DNA from 2 places in the Streptomyces sp. NPDC096339 genome. Region 1 is predicted to be linked to the other one. Evidence: riboswitches for the same ligand, from Rfam matches in the RefSeq annotation. Region 1 holds a riboswitch; the other holds the start of a gene.
What was found. A riboswitch is a leader RNA that binds a small molecule or an ion and turns the genes downstream of it on or off. The one in region 1 is predicted to bind guanidine.
Positions count from the first base shown of each region.

Region 2: another riboswitch for guanidine. It lies ahead of ACIQ5Y_RS38190 (multidrug efflux SMR transporter); the one in region 1 lies ahead of ACIQ5Y_RS26965 (Ohr family peroxiredoxin).

Region 1 covers NZ_JBIWFI010000025.1:68,727-79,717, forward strand. Annotated here, with positions in the region: gene ACIQ5Y_RS26945 (PucR family transcriptional regulator) at 1-1,143, opposite strand, end outside; gene ACIQ5Y_RS26950 (lipase family protein) at 1,381-2,670, shown strand; gene ACIQ5Y_RS26955 (ADP-ribosyltransferase domain-containing protein) at 2,733-5,111, opposite strand; gene ACIQ5Y_RS26960 (hypothetical protein) at 5,219-5,665, opposite strand; gene ACIQ5Y_RS26965 (Ohr family peroxiredoxin) at 5,658-6,107, opposite strand; guanidine-III (ykkC-III) riboswitch at 6,183-6,242, opposite strand; gene ACIQ5Y_RS26970 (AraC family transcriptional regulator ligand-binding domain-containing protein) at 6,298-7,296, opposite strand; gene ACIQ5Y_RS26975 (type 1 glutamine amidotransferase domain-containing protein) at 7,472-8,236, shown strand; gene ACIQ5Y_RS26980 (hypothetical protein) at 8,259-10,349, shown strand; gene ACIQ5Y_RS26985 (M20 family metallopeptidase) at 10,405-10,991, opposite strand, start outside.
Region 2 covers NZ_JBIWFI010000055.1:33,332-44,322, reverse strand. Annotated here, with positions in the region: gene ACIQ5Y_RS38210 (ATP-binding cassette domain-containing protein) at 1-464, opposite strand, end outside; gene ACIQ5Y_RS38205 (ABC transporter permease) at 467-1,384, opposite strand; gene ACIQ5Y_RS38200 (ABC transporter permease) at 1,377-2,192, opposite strand; gene ACIQ5Y_RS38195 (transglycosylase domain-containing protein) at 2,370-4,793, shown strand; gene ACIQ5Y_RS38190 (multidrug efflux SMR transporter) at 4,805-5,125, opposite strand; guanidine-III (ykkC-III) riboswitch at 5,166-5,238, opposite strand; gene ACIQ5Y_RS38185 (co-chaperone GroES) at 5,282-5,623, opposite strand; gene ACIQ5Y_RS38180 (DUF3618 domain-containing protein) at 5,667-5,987, opposite strand; gene bcp (thioredoxin-dependent thiol peroxidase) at 6,110-6,577, shown strand; gene ACIQ5Y_RS38170 (HNH endonuclease) at 6,715-7,338, shown strand; gene ACIQ5Y_RS38165 (HNH endonuclease) at 7,335-8,204, shown strand; tRNA gene ACIQ5Y_RS38160 (tRNA-Leu) at 8,216-8,290, shown strand; gene rdgB (RdgB/HAM1 family non-canonical purine NTP pyrophosphatase) at 8,344-8,961, opposite strand; gene ACIQ5Y_RS38150 (hypothetical protein) at 8,970-9,359, opposite strand; gene rph (ribonuclease PH) at 9,450-10,181, opposite strand; gene ACIQ5Y_RS38140 (glucose PTS transporter subunit EIIB) at 10,292-10,525, opposite strand; gene ACIQ5Y_RS38135 (PTS transporter subunit EIIC) at 10,738-10,991, shown strand, end outside.

The sequences.
Region 1 (10,991 bases):
CGTGTTGGGGTGCACCTGGAGCCGGGCGGCGGCCCGCCGCCGGTCGAGTCCGCAGGCGAGGAAGGTGCGCAGGGTGTCGAGCAGTTCAGGGCGCCCGGACAGAGGGCCGAGCAGCGCGGCGAGCCCGTCCCTGGCGGGGCTCGGGCGGCTCAGCTGGTACTCCAGCAGCACGTCGTCGAGCAGGTACAGCCCCGGTCCCCGGCCGGACGCCTCCGCGACCCTGCGCACCTCGCCGACCATCCGGGCGGCGTCCGCGACACCGTCCGGCGCGGCCGCGGCCGCCGCCACCAGCAGCTCGGCGCCGCACATCAGGCCGAGCTGCTCGACCAACCGGGTGAGCCGTTCCCGGTCCGCGGCGGCGAAGTCCGAGGCCGGCGTCTCGTACGGGATCAGCACCAGCCCGCCGTCGCCGGAGAGCACGGACAGCGGGACACCCGGGGTCTGGCGCTGCAATTCGTTGCGCAGCCGCCGGAGTTTGCGGCGGGCGGCGACGGAATGGTTGACGCCAGGCCGCAGTTCGTCCGGGTGCGGTCCCATGGTGATGCCGAGTACGAGGTAGGAAGGGGGCAGCCGGATCCCGGCCCGGTCGGCCGCCGCCTGCGGGTTCCCGCCCTCCAGCAGCCGGGACAGCAGTGACTGCCGCGCGACCTGCTCGTCCCCGAGGGCCGCCTGCCGCTCCTGTACGTACCCCGCCGCGACCGCGCAGCTCACGAGCCGGAGGTAGCCGAGCAGCCGGCGCTGGACGAGCAACACGTCCGCCAGGTCGCCCGGCCCGGCGGTCGCGAGGACCTGGGCCGCGCACTCCTCCGCACCGAAGTGGTAGGCGCCGACGACGGCTTCCAGGGGTACGCCCTCGTCGGCGCGGCGGGCCGAGGACTCGCTGATCCTCGCCAGCTCGGCCTCCTCCGGCAGCTCGCCGGCGCGCAGCACCCGGATGAAGGCCCGGATGCCGCGGTCCACTTCCTTGGTGATCTCGCCGCGGAGCTGTTCCGAGGGCAGCGCGCCGTAGGCGGGGAGCTGTTCGACGAGCCGGGCCATCACGGCCGGGGCGAGTGTCGGCGCGGCGGCCAGGAGCCGCTTGTGGACCGGAATCCCGCCGAACTGCGGCCCCTCATCGCCTCCTCCGGGTTTGGGCGCGATCACAATTCACCTCACGAATCTCTGTTGTACGACCCGGAGACGCGGCCCCTTACCGCACCCATCCTGGTTTCCGGGACGTTACTTACCAGTTGGTAACACGCCCGCCCGGTGGCTCGCCAGACGCGTTCGGACCCCGACCGCAACCTCCACCGGATCCCCACGCCCCCACCGCAGCGGAGGACCGCCGTGCTCGCGCCCAGAAACGCTGTTCGTCTCCTGGCCACCGCCCTCGTCGCCGCGATGGCCCTCACCGCCGCTCCGGCGGCCACGGCCGCCGAGGCCACGTCGTCGAGTGCCACCGCCGGCGACTCGTTCTACAGGTACACCGGCAGCGAACCCCTCGCCTCGCTCGCACCGGGCACCGTGCTGAAGACGCGGACGCTCCAGTACCACCTCGTGGGCCTGCCCACGCCGGTCAAGGCGATCCAGCTGCTCTACCGCACGACCGACGCCCAGGGCCGTCCGTCCGCCAACGTGACCACCGTGGTGCGCAGTCTGACGGGCGACAGCGGCAAGGCGGTGTCCTACCAGTCGTTCTACGATTCGCTCAACCCGGAGGACGGCCCGTCCCGGGCCATCGCCGGCGGTCTCACCCTGGGCGGCGCCATCGCGAACGCCGAATCCCTCTTCCTGGTGCCGCTGCTCCTGCAGGGCTACAACCTGGTCATCCCCGACACCGAGGGGCAGACCGCGAACTTCGCGGCCGGCCCGGAGTACGCGACCAACACCCTGGACTCGATCCGCGCCGCGACCAGGTCCGCGCAGACCGGTATGAGCCAGGACACCAGGTTCGGGCTGATGGGGTACTCGGGCGGCGCCATCGCGACCAACTGGGCGGCCGCGCTGGCGCCGGCCTACGCTCCCGAGGTCAACGCCAAGCTCGTGGGATTCGCCGAGGGCGGTCTCCTCGTGGATCCCGCGCACAACCTCAAGTACGTGGACGGCTCCCTCGTGTGGACCGGGGTCATCCCCATGGCGCTCATCGGCGTCTCCCGGTCGTACGGCATCGACCTGAAGCCCTACCTGAACGGCTACGGGCTGGAGGTGTACCAGAAGCTGGAGCGCGGGTCGATCGTCGACGCACTGGGCCACTACCCCGGGCTGACCTGGAAGCAGATGGCGAAGCCGCAGTACGCCGACCCGAATTCGGTGCCCGCCTTCGTCGACGCGGTGAACAGGATCAACCTCGGCTCGGCGCCCACCCCGGCCGTCCCGGGGTTCATCGCCCAGGGCAACGGGGGAGTCCTGGAGGGCACTTTCGGCAACCGCCCGGGCATCGGCACCGGTGACGGGGTCATGGTGGCCGGAGACGTCCGGGCACTGGCCCGCCAGTACTGCTCCACCGGCAACGGATCGATCGAATACAAGCAGTTCGACCTGCTCAGCCACGTCGGCGTGCCCGTCGTCTGGGCGCCCCTCGCGATGGGCTGGATGAACGACCGGTTCGCGGGCAGGACCGCACCGTCCGACTGCGGCCGCATTCCGGCCGGGAACTCCCTGGCGCCCGAGAAGACCGTGCCGGCCTCCTGACGCTCCACGGGTCCCGGGGCGCCGCCGTGTGCAATGGCACGGCGGGGCCCCGGGAGGACGGGTCAGGACACCATCGAGGCGTCGGCCACTTCGGTGAGCCTGACCGTGCACAGCCCGCCGCGCTCGCTCTTCACGTCCGTCACCTTGAGCTGCGTGCCCGGCGCGAGGATGTACTCCTCCTCCCCGGTGAAGGCGGAGAAGTTGCGGATCCCGACCGCCTGGGAGGGCGTCACCTCGAAGAGGGTCCGCTTGCCCCGGCTGCCCAGGAAGGACCGGGCCACCTTCAGCTCGGAGGTGCAGGAGGAGACGCCCCACCAGGTCACCGTGCGGCCCACCGGGTACTGCGACCGCAGGTCCAGCGACACGCCCCGCCACAGCGGCTGCGTGTGGGCGGGCAGCCCCGAGACCGCCGAGAACAGCAGCCGCAGGTACGGCAGGTAGGGCGTGACCCTGGTGCGGTCCGGGGAACGCAGGACGGCGTTGATCTCGCGGTAGAAGGCGGACTCGCAGGTGTAGAGGTAGAGCGCGGCGATCGCGTCGGCGGACAGGCCCGCGGACGTCTCGTCCGCCCTCCGCTTGCCGAAGTCCCTCGACCGGTCGATGTGTCCGGCGATCCCGGACAGCGTCTTGGCGACCGGGGCGACGGCCTCCTGGAAGTCCATCAGCGGAGTGTCGAACACGCCGGTGATCGCGGGGAGGACCAGGCCCTCGTCCTTGACGCTGGTGAGTCGCTCCAGGTACAGCTGGTGCAGGTTCATGGTCGACTCGATGAAGGCGCCCATGCGTGCCGCGACACCCCCGCCCCCGCCGCCGGCGGCGGCCGCCGCCTCGTTCCACCCCTTGCTCGGCAACCAGTCGATCCCGTCGGCGCCCAGCGAGGCGAGGGCCTCGTTGACCATGGCGAAGTGGTCGCCCTCGCAGAAGATGTCACCCTGCGCCGCCGGGTTCGCGTGGTCGATGTGGCGGACCTCGACGTCCGGGTACTTCTCCTGGAGCCGCAGGACGACCTTCTTCAGGCTCCGGGCGTGCGCTCCCCACCATGCGAACACGACCCCGCGGTCCTCCTCGTCGGCCTCCTGCTTGGCCTTGAGGATCTCCTCGACGATCCGTTCGGCGACGGGCCGCCAGAACGCCGTGTGCTGGTCGGCGCCCATCGCCCCGTCGCCGCTGGCGGTCAGCGAGGCGTTGAGCAGCAGCACGCCCTGGGTCAGCATCGCCTGGAACCACTCGGGAGGCTGGACCGTCTCCCGCTCCTTGAGCAGCGCGCGGACATCGGCGATGGGCGTCTTCTTCGCTATGCCGTACTTCCACATCGCCGCCGCCTTGATGATGCAGCGGATGCTGACGACCCGGCCGAACTGGCTGTCCTTCCAGTCGTTGAAGGTGTTGTCGAACATGGCGATGCCCGTCGCGCTCTCCGGGCGCGGGTACGGGTTCTGACCGAAGACGACGACCTTCCACTTGTGCGGCGGGTTGGGCTTCAGCGCCTGGAAGGTCAGCTCCCGGACCGGGACGACCTCGGGGCTGCGCCCCTTCCCGATGAACCGGGCGGCGTCCGGCCGCGCCTCGATGACGGGCTTCAGGAGCGGAAGCCAGGGCTCACCGCCCCCGTCGAAGAGTTCGGCGAGAGCCAGGGGGTCGTCCGCGACGGGCTGGGCAGGCTCGGAGGCCGCTGCCGGAACCGACTCCTGCACCGATTCCTGCACCGACTCCTGCACCAGCACAGGCACCGACTCCTGCACCGGCACAGGCACCGGCTCCGGAGCGGCGGCCGGGGCCGGGGCCTGCGGCGGCACGATGCGCACCCGCTGCTCGACCGGGGCGCTCTCGATGCCGTCCAGCTGCGTGGTGATCGTGGCACGCAGCTCGTCGTCGTCCTCGAACCAGTGGTCGTGGAAGAGCGTGTAGCCGGTCCACATCAGGTTCGCGCACACCCTGGCCGGGACCCGGCCGGTCTGCGCGCCCATCCCGACCAGCGCCACCGAGCGGATGCTGCCGGGCTGCTTCCGGTTCTGCCGGTGGATTGCCTGGAACGCGGCGGCGCACGCCAGGGCCACGTTCAGCGTGGCACTCACGTTCTGCGAGGACCGAACCATGGTCGGCGTCGATATCAGGTACCGGGGGACGGTCGCCCCCGACGGGACGCAGACCGCGCTGCCCACCGGAAGCGTTCCCCCGAACCGGTCGCGGATCGCGCGCTGCACCCGCAGCTGGATGCCGGATCCGAGGTGCCGCTTGATGACGGCGTCGACCCCGCCGTCCATCCGGCCCCGGGAGTTCGTCGGCGTGACCCAGGCGTCGACGTCCTCGTCCAGGATCGAGCCCCGGCGGATCTCGATGCCGGGGGTGTCCGCGAAAGCCGCCCTCCACGCCTCCACCACACGCTCGTTGACGTCTGTCAGTACAACCCTGAGCACGGGCTGAACACTGCTCTCGGTCATCGTCCACTCCTGTCGGGAAACGGCCCTTGCAACACCTCGAACCTAGCCGCCACCACTGACAACGCCGTTCCGGCAAGGGGACGATGACCTTCCGTCAGGGCTCCGCTTCACAGCCGCCAGTAGGTACCCGCACGGGAATCGACGTGCACCACGTGCCGACCGACGCGCACCACGTGATGGTCCCGGCCGGCCCAGGAACCGGCGCCGCCGTCCGCGCCGGGCAGCGGGGTCCAGATCTCCAGGAAGGTGCCCCCGTCCGGGTTGGTGCCCCGCTCGACGAGGTTCGCGCCCTCCCGCCGGAAGGTGCCGGTGTCCTCGCCGGACTCGCCCGTGAGGTGGTGGAAACGCACCTGGGATCCGTCGAAGGAGGTCGTACCGGCGAAGCCCCGGCTGTCGGCGTAGTACGGGCCGGCCTGCAGCCACACCACCTCGCGGTCCTCCACGAGAGGTCCGCCGTCGCGGCTGATGCCGCGGCGCAGCCAGGCACCGTACTCGGGCACCGGGATGCCGGGCCCGCCCGGGAACCGGTCCGCCGGCGGCTCGGGCTCAGGCACGGTCGGCGGCGGGGTCGTCCACGGCCAGGAGGGTCAGCGGTACGTTGCCGCGTACCGCCTGCGAGTACGGGCAGACCGCGTCCGCCCGGTGCAGCAGCGGCTGGAGGTCCGCCGCCCGCCACCCCGGCAGGCTGACCGTGAGGGCCACCGCGAGGCCGTAGCCGGCCGGGGTGTCCGTGGTGCCGAGCTGCACTTCGCAGGCCACGCGCGCGGCGGAGGCGTCCGCCCCGAACTCGGCGGCGACCTCCGCGAGCGCGGACGTGAAGCAGGCCGCGAAACCGGCCGCGAACAGCTGCTCGGGATTGGTGGTGCCGGGCACCTTCTTGCGCGGCGGGGCGAGACGGACGTCCAGGCGCCCGTCGTCCGTGCGGACGGATCCGGAACGGCCCCCGGCGGCGTGCGCGGTCGTCCGGTACAGGCTGCGGGTGAGTGGCACGGTCATGGCGTACGGCCCATCTTGCTCGACGAGGACGCTGCCCGGGTGCGGACAGCGGTCGGCGCCGCGTCGGCGGCACCTCGCGCGTCGTCGTGCGTAACCGGGTACGGCGCATCTCGTCCGGGGCCTCGCAAGGCCGCCGGACAAGTTAGCAACGGACACGGCCGCCCGGGGACCCGCCGGGCGGTGACCTTCCTCACCCGCCGCCGGGTCCGGCCCCGCGGCTGCGGTACGCCCCGGGAGGCATGCCCTCCCACCGGGTGAAGGCGCGCACCAGGGCCGTCGCACCGCTCAGGCCGACGAGCGGCGCGATCCGGTCCAGCGGCAGGATCGTGGTCTCCAGCAGCCGACGGGCCCGGCCGTGGCGGGCGTCGTCGAGGAGCGCGCGCCACGAGGTGCCCTCCGCCTGCAGGGCCCTGCGCAGGGTCCGGACGCTGAGGCCGAGCTCCTTGGCGGGGCCCTCCGGGCCCGTGTCCCCGAGCGCGGCCGGCTCCAGCCACTGCCGTACGCGATCGGCCACGGACGGGGGCGTGGACAGCCGGTGCAGGAGCCGGTCGGCGTAGGCCCGGTGCAGGGCGTTGAGCGCCGGATCGTGGAGCGGTCGGCGCCTGTCGAGGTCCTCGTTGGCGACCGTGATCACGTTCTCCGGGGCGTCGAACACGACCGGACAGCCGAGGACGCGGGCGTACGGCTCCGCCGAACCCGTACGCGGGTGCGCGAACGACACGGACAGCGGCGCCCAGCCGTCGCCGGCGATCCAGCGGCCCGCCCGCACCATGCTGCTGACGACCGCCTCCACCTGCTGGGGGTGCATGGCCGCCGGGTCCACGGTCGGCCGGTAGCGGACCCGGCCGACGTCCCCCCGGCGGTCCACGCTCACCCTGCCGGCCTGGCTCACCAGGGAGTGGTAGTGCTCCGCCGCCAGCGCGGCCTCCGCGAGGCTGGCGCTCGTGAGGACGAGGTGTCCCAGGATGTGCAGGCCCGTGGGCCGGATGCGGTCCCCCACGAGGAGCCCGGTGTGCGGGCCCGCGCCCCGGGCGCCGAGGACCTCGTCCCACAGCACACGCATCTCCGCGTACTGCAGCCGGTCCGCGGGCAGGGCCCGGGGACCGGAACCGCCGGTGCCCTCCGCCGCGGCGCTCAGCACGGCGAGGGCGTAGCACGAGGTGACGGTGGGCGGCTCGGTGAGGGACACGGCCGCCAGTCAATGCCGGAGCACCGGCCGCGTCAACACCGCCCGGGGCACGGGAGGCAGGACGGTCGGGGACGGTCGGCGGCCCGGGGAGTCAACGGGTTGGCCGCCCGGGTGAATGACGGCGCCGCCGGGCGCTCCTAAGGTCGCCTTCGGACACCGCTCAGAGGAGTACGCCGTGATTCTCTTCCTGCTCCCCGCAGGCGACTACGACCCGACCGAGGCGGCGGTGCCCTGGGCCGCACTGCGCGACGCCGGCTTCGAGGTGCGGTTCGCGACCCCCGCGGGGAAGGCCGCGTACGCCGACCCCAGGCTCACCGACCTCGGCTTCTCCTGGCTGTCGCCCTGGCTCATGACCCGCCGCGCCGAGCTCGCCGCCTACCGGCGCCTCACCGAAGACCCCTGGTTCCTCGCCCCGTCGGCCTACGCGGACGTCGAACCGGACGCCGTCACGGGCCTCTTCGTACCCGGTGGCCACGCCGAGGGGATGCGGACCCTGCTGGAGGACGCCACCGCCCAGCGGTTGTTCGCCCAGGTCTTCACCCAAGGGCTGCCGGTCGGTGCCGTCTGCCACGGCGTGTTGCTCGCCGCCCGGGCCACCGATACCGCCACCGGGCGCTCGGTCCTCCACGGCAGGCGCACCACGGCCCTGACCTCCCTGCTGGAGCTGACCGGGTGGAACCTGACCCGGCTCTGGCTGGGCCGGTACTACCGCACCTACCGCACCACCGTGCAGCAGGAGGTCACCGCGGCGCTCGCCGATCCGCGCCACTTCCTGGCCGGCCCGCCGCTGCCCGTCCGTGACACCGCCGCCCGGCCCGGACGCGGCTTCACCGTCAAGGACGGCAACTACGTCTCCGCGCGGTGGCCCGGCGACTGCCACCGGCTCGCGGCGGACTACCTGGCCCTGGTCCGTGCCCACGAGGCGGCCAGATTGTCATGAACTCATCGTGAAAGGGTTCGGGATGAATCGACGAAGGGTCCTCGGACGACGCCGGTACCTGTTATTCGGCCTGGTCCTCGCGATGCTCACCCTGGTGCTCGGCCCCGCGGCCGCCGGCGCGTCGGCGGGCCCGCAGTGGTGCGAGCCCGTGGCGCGCCCGGCTCCGGACTCGCAGGTGGGCGTCACGGGCGAGCCGTTCACCGGGACCGACGCCCAGGGCCGGGTCCGCGGCTGGGTCGACGGGCACGTCCACCTGATGTCGAACGAGGGCTTCGGCGGACGGCTGGTCTGCGGGAAGGTCTTCTCCCCGGCGGGCGTGGCGGACGCCCTGAGGGACTGCCCCGAGCACTACCCGAACGGCGTCCTCGCCCTCTTCGACATGATCACCAAGGGTGGTGACGGCCGGCACGACCCGAACGGCTGGCCCACGTTCCGGGACTGGCCGGCCCACGACTCCTCCACCCACCAGCAGACCTACTACGCCTGGGTCGAGCGAGCCTGGCGGGGCGGCCAGCGCGTCCTGGTCAACGACATGGTCACCAACGGGGTCATCTGCTCGCTGTACTTCTTCAAGGACCGCGGCTGCGACGAGATGACCGCGATCAGGCTCCAGATCCAGAAGACCTACGAACTCCAGGACTACGTCGACGCCATGTACGGCGGCGCCGGCAAGGGATGGTTCCGGGTCGTCACCGAGCCCGATCAGGCCCGCAAGGTCATCGAGCAGGGCAAACTCGCCGTCGTCCTCGGCGTGGAGACCTCCGAACCGTTCGGCTGCAAGCAGGTGCTGGACGGCGCCCGCTGCACCATGGCCGACATCGACCGCGGCCTGGACGAACTGCACCGGCTCGGCGTGCGCAGCATGTTCCTGTGCCACAAGTTCGACAACGCCCTGTGCGGCGTCCGGTTCGACACCGGCACCACGGGCATGGCGATCAACGTCGGCCAGTTCCTGTCGACCGGCACCTTCTGGAGCACGGAGCCCTGTACCGGCCCCGAGCACGACAACCCGATCGGCTTCGGACTCGCAGCGGGCCTGTCGGCCGGGGAACCCGGCACCTCGCAGGCGGAGGCGGAAGCCAGGGTCCGCGCCGCGCTGCCCGAAGGGGTCGAACTGCCCCAGTACGGGACCTCCTTGCAGGCGGCGCAGTGCAACCGGCGGGGCCTGACGGCGCTCGGCGAGTACGCGGTGCTGGGCATGACGAAACGCAACATGATGCTGGAACTGGACCACATGAGCGTCAAGGCGGCGAACCAGGCGCTGCGCGTGCTCGAAGCCGAGCAGTACTCCGGTGCCCTGTCCACCCACGGCTGGATGGACGACAACTGGACGGAACGCGTCTACCGCCTGGGCGGTTTCATCACCGGCCACATGTACGAGGCGACCGCCTTCACCGCCGAGGCGCGCAGGCACGCGGACCTGCGGGCGAAGTACGGCGCCGGGTACGGGATCGGCACCGACATGAACGGCTTCGCCTGGCTCCCCGGCCCCCGGGCCGCGGCCGGAAGCCCCGTCCACTACCCCTTCCGCAGCCCCGACGGCGGTTCGGTCCTCGACCGGCAGGTCACCGGCTCCCGGGTCTGGGACGTCAACACCGACGGCGGCGGAACCCACTACGGCCTCGTACCGGACTGGATCGAGGACATTCGGGTCACCGGCGGCCAGGACGTGGTGGACGAACTCATGCGGGGCGCCGAGGGCTACCTGCGCACCTGGGAGCGCAGCAGCGGCCACACCACCCCGTACGCACCGCTGGTACGCGGCTACCGCGCCCACAGCGGGCACCTGGCTTCCTCACGCCCCCTGCCCGCCGGGTTCACCCACGAGGGGGTCTGGAAGGTGCTGCGGGACCCCGCGCCCGGTACGGTCCGGCTCTACGAGTGCAAGGCGGCCGAGCACTCGCTGCTGACCCACGATCCGGGGTGCGAGGGCCAACAGCCCCTCGGCGCGGTCGGATACGTGTACACCAAGCAGGTTCCGGGCTCCGTGCCCCTCTACCGGTGCTACATCCCGTCGGTGTTCGACCACTTCGTCAGCGGCAGGGCCGACTGCGAAGGCCCGTACACGAGGGAGGGCCTGCTGGGCTACGCCATGCCCGTGGCCGCGCCGTAGCGGCGAAGGCGAGGGGGCCCCGGCACGTGCGGCCCGGGGTCACCCCTCGCGTCACTCAGCCTTGCGGAACGGGCCGGGCGGCCAGGCGGGTCAGCAGGGACCGGCGGTGCTCCGGATCGGTCGCTAGGTCCATCGCCGTCCAGGCCATGGCCAGCCCCCCGTCGAGCACGGCGCGGTCGGCCTGGGCCGTGACTCCGTACCGGGTGAACTCGGGGTTGTGCATGATCGCTTCGCCGCAGTCGTAGCCGATCATCGGGTGGATGGTGGGCACGAGGTGCGAGACGTTGCCCATGTCCGTGGAGCCGCCCCGCAAGGTCGGGTCCAGGTCCTGGACCCGACGGCCCAGGTCGCGGGCGGCCGTGAGGTAGCTGCGGCCCATCGCGAAGTCCTGGCGTAGGTCCGCGTAGTCGTTCCCGACGGTCTCCAGGGCCAGTTCGGCGCCCGTGGCCAGGGCTCCCGCCTCGAAGCAGGCCCGGATCCGGGCCTGGAGCTCGGCGAGCTCCTCACTGCTGACGGCCCTGCAGTCGTAGTCGGCCGTGGTCAGCGCCGGGATCACGTTCGCGGCCTCCCCGCCCCCCGTGACCACCCCCGAGACCACCGCGCCGGGCCGCATCTGCTGCCGGTACGCGGCGATGGCCACCT
Region 2 (10,991 bases), on a different contig from region 1:
TGCCCCAGCGACAGCTGCCGCACCGGTACGTCCAGCAGCTCCGCCAGGTCCAGCCGCTCCACGCAGCGCTCCAGGTTCGACCGGTACCGCGCCTCCGGGATCCGGTACATCCGCCGCATCAGCCCGTACGAGTCCTTCAGCGGCAGGTCCCACCACAGCGTGGTCCGCTGCCCGAACACCACCCCGATCCGGTGCGCCAGCCGCATCCGCTCCCGCGCCGGATCGATGCCCGCGACGCGCAGCCGCCCGCCGCTCGGCGTCAGGATCCCCGTCAGCATCTTGATCGTCGTCGACTTCCCGGCGCCGTTCGGCCCGATGTAGCCGACCACCTCCCCGCGCGCCACCTCGAAACTGATCCCGTCCACCGCCCTGACCTGGCGTTTCTCCCGGCGCAGCGGGCCCACCCGACGCCGTACGTCGAAGACCTTCTCGACCCCGTCCAATGAGATCAGCACATCCCGCACAGCTAGCTCCCCGTACTCCGGTACGAACGGACACCCGCACGCCACGCCAGCGACGCGGGCAGGAACACCACGAAGGCCACCAGCGGGCTCAGGTACGCCACCCACCCCGGCAGACCCAGCGGATCGGGCCGCCCCAGCACGTACAGCGCCGGCAGCCAGTTGACGAAGGACAGCGGCACGATGAAGGTCACCGCGCGCAGCAGGTCCTTCGCGAACACCGTCGGCGGGTACTGCAGCATCGTGTTCCCGCCGTACGTGAAGGAGTTCTGCACCTCCGCCGCGTCCCCCGCCAGGAACTGGAACGCCGCCCCCGCCACCATCACGGCGCCGAAGATCCCCGCCCCCGCCACGATCATCACCGGCACCAGCAGCACCTTGCCCGCGGTCCAGTCCACCCGCTCGGACAGCTCCCACAGCCCCCAGCCCAGCACCCCCAGCCCCTGCGCCACCCGCCCCAGCCTGCGCAGCGCGAACCGGTCCGCCGCCACCTGCGCGAGCACCGGCACCGGACGCACCAGCATCGTGTCCAGCGACCCGTCGCGGATCCGGACGCCGATCCGGTCCGTATTGCCGATCAGCAGGTCCGCCAGACCCAGGGAGGCCGACGAGGTCCCGTACAGCAAGGCGATCTCGGGCAGCGTGAAACCGCCCAGCACGTCCACGTGGGAGAACATGATGTAGATCGCGACGAAGTCCAGGAGGGTGATCGCCGCGTTCCCGAAGGCCGACAGGAGGAAGGACGTCCGGTACGTCATCGTCGACCGGATCCACATCGCCACGATCAGCCCGTAGCCCCGCACCCCCTCCACCGCCCGGCCGCGCCGCCGCGACTCCTCGGGCGGGGAAGCCGTCGCGGCCCGCCCCGGCTCCGGGTCGCGCCTCGGCTCCGGCTCCCGTTCCACCAGCGCCGTCTCAGCCACCCTGCACCACCACCTTGCGCGTCGCCGCCGACTGCAACACCCGCCCCACGCCCAGCAGTACGAGCGCCCAGCAGGCCTGGAACCCCAACGCCCGCACCACGCTCCCGGCCCCCGCGTGCCTGCCCATCAGCACGTCGACCGGGACCTGCAGGATCGCCGACCACGGCAGCACCCGCACGAACTCGCCGAAACCGCCCGGGAAGACGGTCAGCGGCAGCAGCATCCCCGAGAAGAAGATCGCGACCACGGTGGCCACCAGGTTGATCCCCGACCCGTCCATCAGCCAGAACGCCATCAACCCCAGCAGGTAGCGCACCGCGAAACTCACCACCAGGCCGAGCCCGACCGACACCAGGAACAGCGCCCAGCGCACCGGATCGGCGGGCAGCGCCAGCGTGAAGACCAGGGAGCCCGCCACCAGCGGCAGCACCCCGCGCCCCACCAGCTGGAAGCCCGCCCGGCCCATGTCCGAGGCCAGCCACCACATCTGAAGGTCCGCCGGCCGGTACAGGTCGACCGCGATGTCACCCGTACGGACGCGCTCCTGGATCTCCTCCTGGAAGCCGCCGCCGAACAACGCCCCGGCCGCCAAAAGCCCCTGGCTCACCCACACGAAGGTCAGGGCCTGCGCCTGGTCGTACCCCCCGAGACCGGGGCGCTCGTCCCACAACGCGATGTACGTGTACGCGAGGATGAAACCGAACACGGTGTTGGTGAACACCCCGGCCGCCGTCGCCGTCCCGTACGTGGCGTAGCGCCGGAACCCGCCCGCGGCCACCGCCAGGTAGAGGCCCACTCGCTGACGCACCGTATCCCTCCGTTTCCCACGTCGTTCCTACGTCGGCCAAAGCGCGCGAGCTTAGTGCGGAGGGGCGATCCACGCGACCGATTTACGCCCGTCCGGAGCGGAATCACCGGCCATCGGGTAGACACAATGAGGTACAGAAGTGGATATTTCGAACGGCGGCAAGGAGAGTCCCCGGAGATGAGCGACCAGTCACCACCCCCGGGCTGGACCCCTCGCGACCCGGACTCCCCCGACGGACGGCAGCAGCCACGACCCCAGCCACCACGAGCGCAGAAGCCCGGCCGCAAGCGCGGCCGGGAACCCCGCCGCCAACGCTCCGGCCTGCGACGCCTCGTCCCCACCTGGCGCATGCTCCTGGGCGGCGTACTCCTGCTCGCCCTGCTGCTCGGCGGCGCCCTCGTCGCCGGCTACCTGCTCGTCGACATCCCGCCGGCCAACTCCGCCGCCACCGCCCAGTCCAACGTGTACCTCTACTCCGACGGCACCCAGCTCGCCCGCGACGGCGAGGTCAACCGCGTCAACGTCCCGCTCTCCCAGATCCCCCGGACCGTCCAGGAAGCCGTACTCGCCGCCGAGGACCGGGACTTCTACTCCGAGCGGGCGGTGGACCCGAAGGCGATGCTCCGCGCCGCCTGGAACACGGCCACCGGCAAGGGCACCCAGTCCGGCTCCACCATCACCCAGCAGTACGTCAAGAACTACTACCTGGGCCAGGAACAGACCATCAAACGCAAGGTCAAGGAGTTCTTCATCGCGATCAAACTCGGTCGCGAGAAGTCGAAGGACTACATCCTCGAGGGCTACCTCAACACCAGCTACTTCGGCCGCAACGCCTACGGCATCCAGGCCGCCGCCCAGGCCTACTACGGCAAGGACGTCGGCAAACTCAGCACCGCCGAGGGCGCCTACCTCGCCACCCTCCTCAACTCCCCCAGCGCCTTCGACGTCGTCTCCCACCCCCAGGGCCGCGACCGCGCCCTCGCCCGCTGGAACTACGTACTCGACGGCATGGTCAAGAAGAACTGGATGCCCGCCGCCGAACGCGCCGCCACCCGCTTCCCCGAACCGGGCAAGGTCCGCCCCGCAGCCGGACTCTCCGGGCAGCGCGGCTACCTCGTCGAAGCCATCAAGGACTACATCACCGACAACAAGATCCTCGACGAGAAGACCCTCGCCGAGGGCGGCTACCGGATCACCACCACCATCGACAAGCGCCGCCAGAACGCCTTCGTGGACGCCGTCAACGCCCAGGTCATCAGCAAGCTCGAACCGGAAACGCGCAAGGCCGACCGCTACGTACGCGCCGGAGGCGTCTCCATCGACCCCTCCAACGGCAAGGTCGTCGCCATGTACGGCGGCATCGACTACACCAAGCAGTTCGTGAACAACGCGACCCGCCACGACTACCAGGTCGCCTCCACCTTCAAGCCGTTCGTCTTCGCGGCCGCCGTCGAGAACGACTCCCGCACCCAGGACGGCCGCCGCATCACCCCGTACACGATCTACAACGGCGACAACAAGCGCCGAGTCGTCGGCAGCCGGGTCCCCTACGCCCCCGAGAACGAGGGCCAGGTCTCCTACGGCAACATCACCGTCAACACCGCCACCGACCTCTCCGTCAACGCCGTCTTCGCCCAGATGGTCGTCGACGTCGGCACGGTGAAGGTCAAGAAGACCGCCGTCGACCTCGGCATCCCCGAGAACACCCCGAACTTCGTGCTGGGCCCGGCCATGGCCCTGGGCACCCTCCAGGCCAGCGTCCTCGACATGACCCAGGCGTACGCGACCCTCGCCGACCACGGCCACCGCACCCCGTACACCTTCCTGGAGAAGATCACCAAGGAGGACGACACCATCGGCCTCCCCGACCGCCCCCGCACCCAGGCCGTCAGCCGCGAATCCGCCGACACCACCACGTCCATGCTGGTCAGCGTCGTCGACAACGGCACCGGCACCGCGGCCCTCGCCGCCGGCCACCCGGCCGCCGGCAAGACCGGCACCGCCGAGCTGGACCGCTCGGCCTGGTTCGCCGCCTACACCCCGAACCTGGTCACGGTGGTCGCGATGATGGGCCAGGACCCGGACACCGGAACCCTCGAATCCCTCTACGGCGCCCTCGGCGAAGCACGCATCGGCGGAGGCGGCTACCCGGCCCGCATCTGGGCCGCCTACACGAAGACGGCCCTGGAGGGCACCGACCCCGAGGACTTCGACCTCGAACTCCAGCCGGGCGCGGTCCCGCCCCCGCCCTCCCCCAGCTTCGAGCCGACCTCACCGGAGGAAACCCCGGAGGAACCCTCCCCGACCCGCCCCGGCCGCCCGAACCGGCCGAGCCCTCCCGGCGGGCAGAACAACGGCGGCCAGAACCAGGGGGGCCAGAACAACGGCGGGCAGAACAACGGCGGCCAGAACCAGGGAGGCCAAACCAACAACGGGCAGACCAACAACGGCCAGAACAACGGCGGCACCACCCAGGGCGACCAGGGCGGCACCACCGCGGGCACCCAGGGCACCGACGCGGGCACGGGAACGGGCGCGGACGCGGGAACGGGCGCCGGAGCCGCGGGCCGCCGCCCGCCGCCCTCCGCGTTCCTGGAATGACCGGACGCCCTCTAATGCCCCGAGGTGGCCTTCAGCCCCACCACGGCCACCAGCAGCAGGCTGATGAAGAAGATCCGGGCGGCGGTGACGGGCTCACCCAGTACCGCCATACCGAGCACGGCCGCACCCGCGGCACCGATGCCCACCCACACCCCGTACGCGGTACCGATGGGCAGGGTCTTCGCGGCGTACGACAGCAGCACCATGCTGGCCACGATCCCGGCACCCGTGAACACACTGGGCCACAGCCGGGTGAAACCCTCGGTGAACTTCATGCCGATCGACCAGCCGACCTCAAGCAGACCGGCGACGAGAAGAAGAACCCATGCCATGACGGCACCTCCGGGACGACGAGACATCGAGCGGTACGGGGGTGCGTCGTCTTGTCATTGACCCGGTACGGCGCGTCTCGTCGGGGTTCTCCTCCACCGTAGCAAAGGGACACGAAAGGGGCCGGTGATCTCGATCACCGGCCCCTCGGGCTTCGCTTACAGGTACAACCCGGTGGAGTCCTCCGACCCCTCCAGCCGCTCCGCGGCCACCGCGTGCAGGTCCCGCTCGCGCATCAGCACGTACGTCGCCCCCCGCACCTCGACCTCCGCCCGGTCCTCGGGGTCGTACAGCACCCGGTCGCCCGGCTCGACGGACCGTACGTTCTGCCCGACCGCGACCACCTCGGCCCAGGCCAGCCGCTTGCCGACCGCGGCCGTCGCCGGAATCAGGATGCCGCCGCCCGAGCGGCGCTCGCCCTCCGGCAGGTCGGACTTCACGAGCACGCGGTCGTGGAGCATGCGGATGGGCAGCTTGTCGTGGGTGGTGTTCTCGCTCACGCCTCGAACTTACCTGCCCGCGCCCACCCTGTACTCCGGAGGGTCATCCCCGCTTGCGGCGCGCCGACACCACGATCAGCCCGACCAGCCCCACGGCGACCAGCGCGATGGGCACGATCCGGTCGACGCGCGGAGCCCCGTTCTCGTCGCGCAGCCCCGCCTGCACATCGCTGACGCACCGGTTCACGGCGGCGAAGGCACGCCCGGCGGTGTGGTCGACGGTCGAGGCGACCCTGGCCTTCGCGTCCCCGATGATCGTGCTCGGGTGCATCCGCACGCCGATCTCGTCGAGCGTCTCGGCGAGCTGCTCGCGGCGGCGGACGATGTCCGCCTCGATCTGTGCGGGGGTCCTGGCTTCCGGCACCGCGCTGCCTCCGTCGTCGTTTCGTCGTCGTGTCCCGCATGGGGCGTAGCGCCCCATGGACTCATCGTCAGCTTAGTCTCGTTCCATAACGATGCTGGTGCCCTCCCGAGGAGACTGTTGACATGAGCGAGCGACTGCAGCCGGGCGACACCGCCCCCGCCTTCACCCTGCCCGACGCGGACGGCAACGAGGTCTCGCTCGCCGACCACAAGGGCCGCAAGGTGATCGTGTACTTCTACCCGGCGGCCCTCACCCCGGGCTGCACGAAGCAGGCCTGCGACTTCACGGACAACCTGGACGTGCTGGCCACGGCCGGCTACGACGTGATCGGCGTGTCCCCGGACAAGCCGGAGAAGCTGGCGAAGTTCCGCGAGCAGGAACACCTGAAGGTCACCCTGGTCGGCGACCCGGAGAAGGAGACGCTGGCCGCGTACGGCGCGTTCGGCGAGAAGAAGCTGTACGGCAAGACGGTGACCGGGGTCATCCGCTCCACGGTGGTCGTGGACGAGGAGGGCAAGGTGGAACACGCCTTCTACAACGTCAAGGCCACGGGCCACGTAGCCAAGATCATCAAGGACCTGGGCATCTGAGCCCACCTCCCGCCGGACCGGCCCGCACCCGATGGGGTGCGGGTCGCCGCGTTTATCGGACGAGATTTCCCGTGACCGTCCGACTATCGGTTCGTTACTCCGTGCGAGGGCCGCATGTGCGGCCGATAGGGGGAGTGATGGCAGTCCGATACACCCGTGAGCTATTGGAAGCCGCAGCCCGCGAGACGAACAATTGGGACGACGCCGTCAGGTGGTGCGGCGGCACGCCGACCAACGGCAGCCGGCGCTATCTGCGGGCGAAGATGCGGGAGGCGGGAATCGACTGTTCCCACTTCCCCACGAAGTGGGCACGCCATACGGAGGAGCGGCTTCGGCACCTGGTGGCCGAGTCCACGTCCATCTCGGAGGTGGTCGGCCGCCTCGGCATCAGCAACGTCGGCGGGAACCAGGCACACATCGCACGGCGGATCGCGGCTCTCGGCATCGACACCTCGCACTTCGTCGCAGCCCGGAGGCGACCCAAGGGCGCTCTGGGACCGGCCCTCACGGTCAGGGATCCGCAGGACGGCAGGATTCCCGGTGTACGCCTACGACGAGAGCTGCTGAAAGTCGGGGTTCACGAGGTATGCGACGAGTGCGGCGTCGGCCCGGTATGGAACGGCAGGCCGCTCAAGCACGAGGTCGATCACATCAACGGCGACTGGTGGGACAACCGACGTGAAAACCTCCGCCTCTTGTGCCCCAATTGCCACGCGGCCACTGACACGTACCGCGGTCGCAAGGCGAGGCGGGCAGCATGAGCAAGGTCGGGTACACGCGGGATCTGCTGACCCGAACCGCGCCGCAGGCCACCAGCCTGGTGGACCTCATGAGGCTTCTCGACACCCCGCTCCTGGCCGGCCCTCGCCGATACCTGCGGGACAGGCTGGCCCACTACGGCATCGACACGTCTCACTTCGTCGACGAGCCGCTCCCTGAACGGATCCGGCAGCACTACACGGAGGAGCGGCTCCGGGACGCGGCCGCCCACACGGACAGCATCGAGGGGATGCTCGCCTACATGGGCGTCGAGCCGTACAACAGTGCCCGCACCCATATCGCCAAGCTCGTCGACCGGTTCGGGATAGACACCTCGCACTTCCCCCGCCGGGACGTCCCTTCGTCGCGCCGTCTCTTCGACCTGGAGGAGATCGGACCTGCGGTCGCCGACTCGCAGAGCATGGCGGGGGTCATGCGTGCACTCGGCCGCCACCCGCTCGACAGTGCCGGCCGCGCCAGAGCCAGGCGGAGCATCGAGGAATACGGTCTGTCGACAGAGCACTTCACCGGCCAAGGTCACACCATCGGCCGCCCCTCTCCCTCGCGCATGCCCTCGTCGGAGATCCTGAAGCGACTCGAGCCGGGCTCCGCGCGCACCAAGACGGCGATGCTGCGTCGAGCCCTGGATGACCTCGGAGTGCCGCATGTATGCGCGGAGTGCGGGACAGGGGATGTGTGGCGCGGGCGACGGCTCGTCTTGGAGATCGACCACGTGAACGGTGACCGGCTGGACAACCGTCGGGAGAACCTCCGCTATTTGTGCCCCTCCTGCCACAGCCAGACTCCGACCTTCGCCAAGCGATCAAGGACGGTCATCCCATCGCAACGACCTGCCGTCGACCAGTAAGCTGAGCGCGCGGGTCCGTACCCCAGCTGGCCAGAGGGCGCCGGTTTAGGTCCGGTGTGTCGTGGGTTCGAGTCCCACCGGGCCCACAGCAACGGCCGGTCATCTCGTACGAGGTGACCGGCCGTCGGCGTACCCGGGCTCAGCCCAGCAACGCCCGGACGAACGGCACCAGCGCCCGGAACGCCTGCCCCCGGTGGGAGATCGCGTTCTTCTCCGCCGCCGTCAGCTCCGCGCAGGTGCGGGACTCGCCCAGGGGCTGGAGGATCGGGTCGTAGCCGAAGCCGCCCGTCCCGGAGGGGGTGTGGCGCAGGGTGCCCAGGAGGCGGCCTTCGACCACGCGTTCCGTGCCGTCCGGGAGGGCCAGGGCCGCCGCGCAGAAGAAGTGGGCGCTGCGGTGTTCGTCGGCGATGTCGCCGAGCTGGGCCAGGAGGAGGTCGAGGTTCGCCCGGTCGTCGCCGTGCCGGCCGGCCCAGCGGGCGGAGAAGATGCCCGGGGCGCCGTGCAGGACGTCCACGCAGAGGCCCGAGTCGTCGGCGATCGCCGGGAGGCCGGTGGCCTGGGCCAGGGCGTGGGCCTTGAGGAGGGCGTTCTCGGCGAAGGTGACGCCGGTTTCCTTGACGTCCGGGATCTCCGGGTACGCGTCCGCGCCGACCAGCTCGTGCGGCAGGCCGGCGGCGGACAGGATGGCGTGGAGTTCGGTGACCTTGCCCGCGTTGCGGGTGGCCAGGATCAGGCGGGGAGCGGGCGTGGAGGACATGCGCCCCATTATCCCGGGGTGCAGACCTTCGAGAGTTCGGAGGCGGCGTCGGCGACCGGCGTGATGTCCGGGGTCGGGTTGCCCTGGTCGATGGCGGTGCGGACGTTCTTGACGGCCGTGTTCATCGAGCTGATGGCCTTGCTCAGGTCGGCGTTGTCCGTCTGGTCGCCGATCTTCTTCAGGTTCGTCTCGATCTGGTTGAGCGCGTTCTGGGCGTCCTGCGGGCTGTTGCCCGCGTTGGAGACCGCCTGCTGGAGGTCGTTCGCGCCGTCCGTGATGGCGACCGCCGTGTTGGCGCAGTCCATCGCCGTGGAGATCGCGTCACAGGAGGTGAGGGCGGGGACGGTGAGGGCGGCGGCCAGCGCCACGGCCGCTATGCGGTGCTTGCGGAGCTTCATGTTTCTGGTCCCCCAGGGGTGTGGATACGTGGACGGGCGCGCGGCTTCGACACCGTGCGCCCGTACCCTGCCAGACGCGGAACCGGACGCCTACAGTTCCAGCTGCAGCGCGCTGAGCTGGATGGCCTGGAGGTCCGCGCAGCCGCCGGCGGCGAGGTCCAGGAGGGCGTTGAGTTCCTTGCGGTCGAAGGGCTCGCCCTCGGCCGTGCCCTGGACCTCGACGAAGCGGCCGTCGCCGGTGCAGACCACGTTCATGTCGGTCTCGGCGCGCACGTCCTCCTCGTAGCAGAGGTCGAGGAGGGGGACGCCGTCGACGATGCCGACGCTGACGGCGGCGACGGTGTCGGTGAGGGGCTTGCGGCCGGCCTTGATGAGCTTCTTCTTCTGGCCCCAGGCGATGGCGTCGGCGAGGGCGACGTAGGCGCCGGTGATGGCGGCGGTTCGGGTGCCGCCGTCGGCCTGGAGGACGTCGCAGTCCAGGACGATGGTGTTCTCGCCGAGGGCCTTGTAGTCGATCACGGCGCGCAGCGAGCGGCCGATGAGGCGGGAGATCTCGTGGGTGCGGCCGCCGATCTTGCCGCGGACGGATTCGCGGTCGCCGCGGGTGTTGGTGGAGCGGGGCAGCATCGAGTACTCGGAGGTGACCCAGCCTTCGCCGCTGCCCTTGCGCCAGCGCGGGACGCCTTCGGTGAAGGAGGCGGTGCAGAAGACCTTGGTGTCTCCGAAGGAGATGAGGACGGAGCCCTCGGCGTGCTTGCTCCATCCGCGTTCGAGGGTGACCGGGCGGAGCTGTTCGGGCGTGCGGCCGTCGATGCGAGACATGGCGCCGAGCCTAGTCGGTGCGGGGGAACGGCGAAGACCCCGTTCGGGTGCGTGCGGCATCCGTACGGGGTCCTCGGGGGTGCTTCAGTGCGCCCGGCTCACGCGCAGGCTCACATCATGTCTTCGATGTCCGCGGCGATCGGGTCGGCGTCGGTGCCGATGACGACCTGGATGGCGGTGCCCATCTTCACGACGCCGTGGGCGCCGGCGGCCTTGAGGGCGGCTTCGTCGACGAGGTCGGGGTTGACGACCTCGGTGCGCAGGCGCGTGATGCAGCCTTCGACCTCTTCGATGTTCTCGATACCGCCGAGCCCGGCGACGATCTTCTCAGCCTTGGTGGCCATGTGTTTCTCCCTGAGTCATACGAAGAACGAGTCTCGGCGGCACCGGTGCGGTCCGTTTCGTCACCGTAACGCACGGTTGGCCCATCTTCGCGAGCGCGCGTCCACTACCTGCCGAATCATGATGATCAGCAGCCGCCTGCCCACAACTGGTCTACACCAGTGTGCCGCACGTGCCGCGACAGCCAAAAACGGGCCGGTCAGGGAGGATGCCGATGAGCGCGAGCAGTGCCGCGGGAGCGCCGCGGGCGAAGCCACGGGCGCAGTGGTGGAACAGCCTGTTCCAGGGGCTGCAGAAGATGGGGCGGAGCCTCCAGCTCCCGATCGCCGTACTGCCCGCGGCGGGCATCCTCAACCGGCTGGGGCAGCCGGACGTCTTCGGCGCCGAAGGGCTGGGCTGGACCGGCGTCGCCAAGATCATGGCCGGCGCGGGCGGCGCCCTGCTCGACCCCGACCTCGGCCTGCCCCT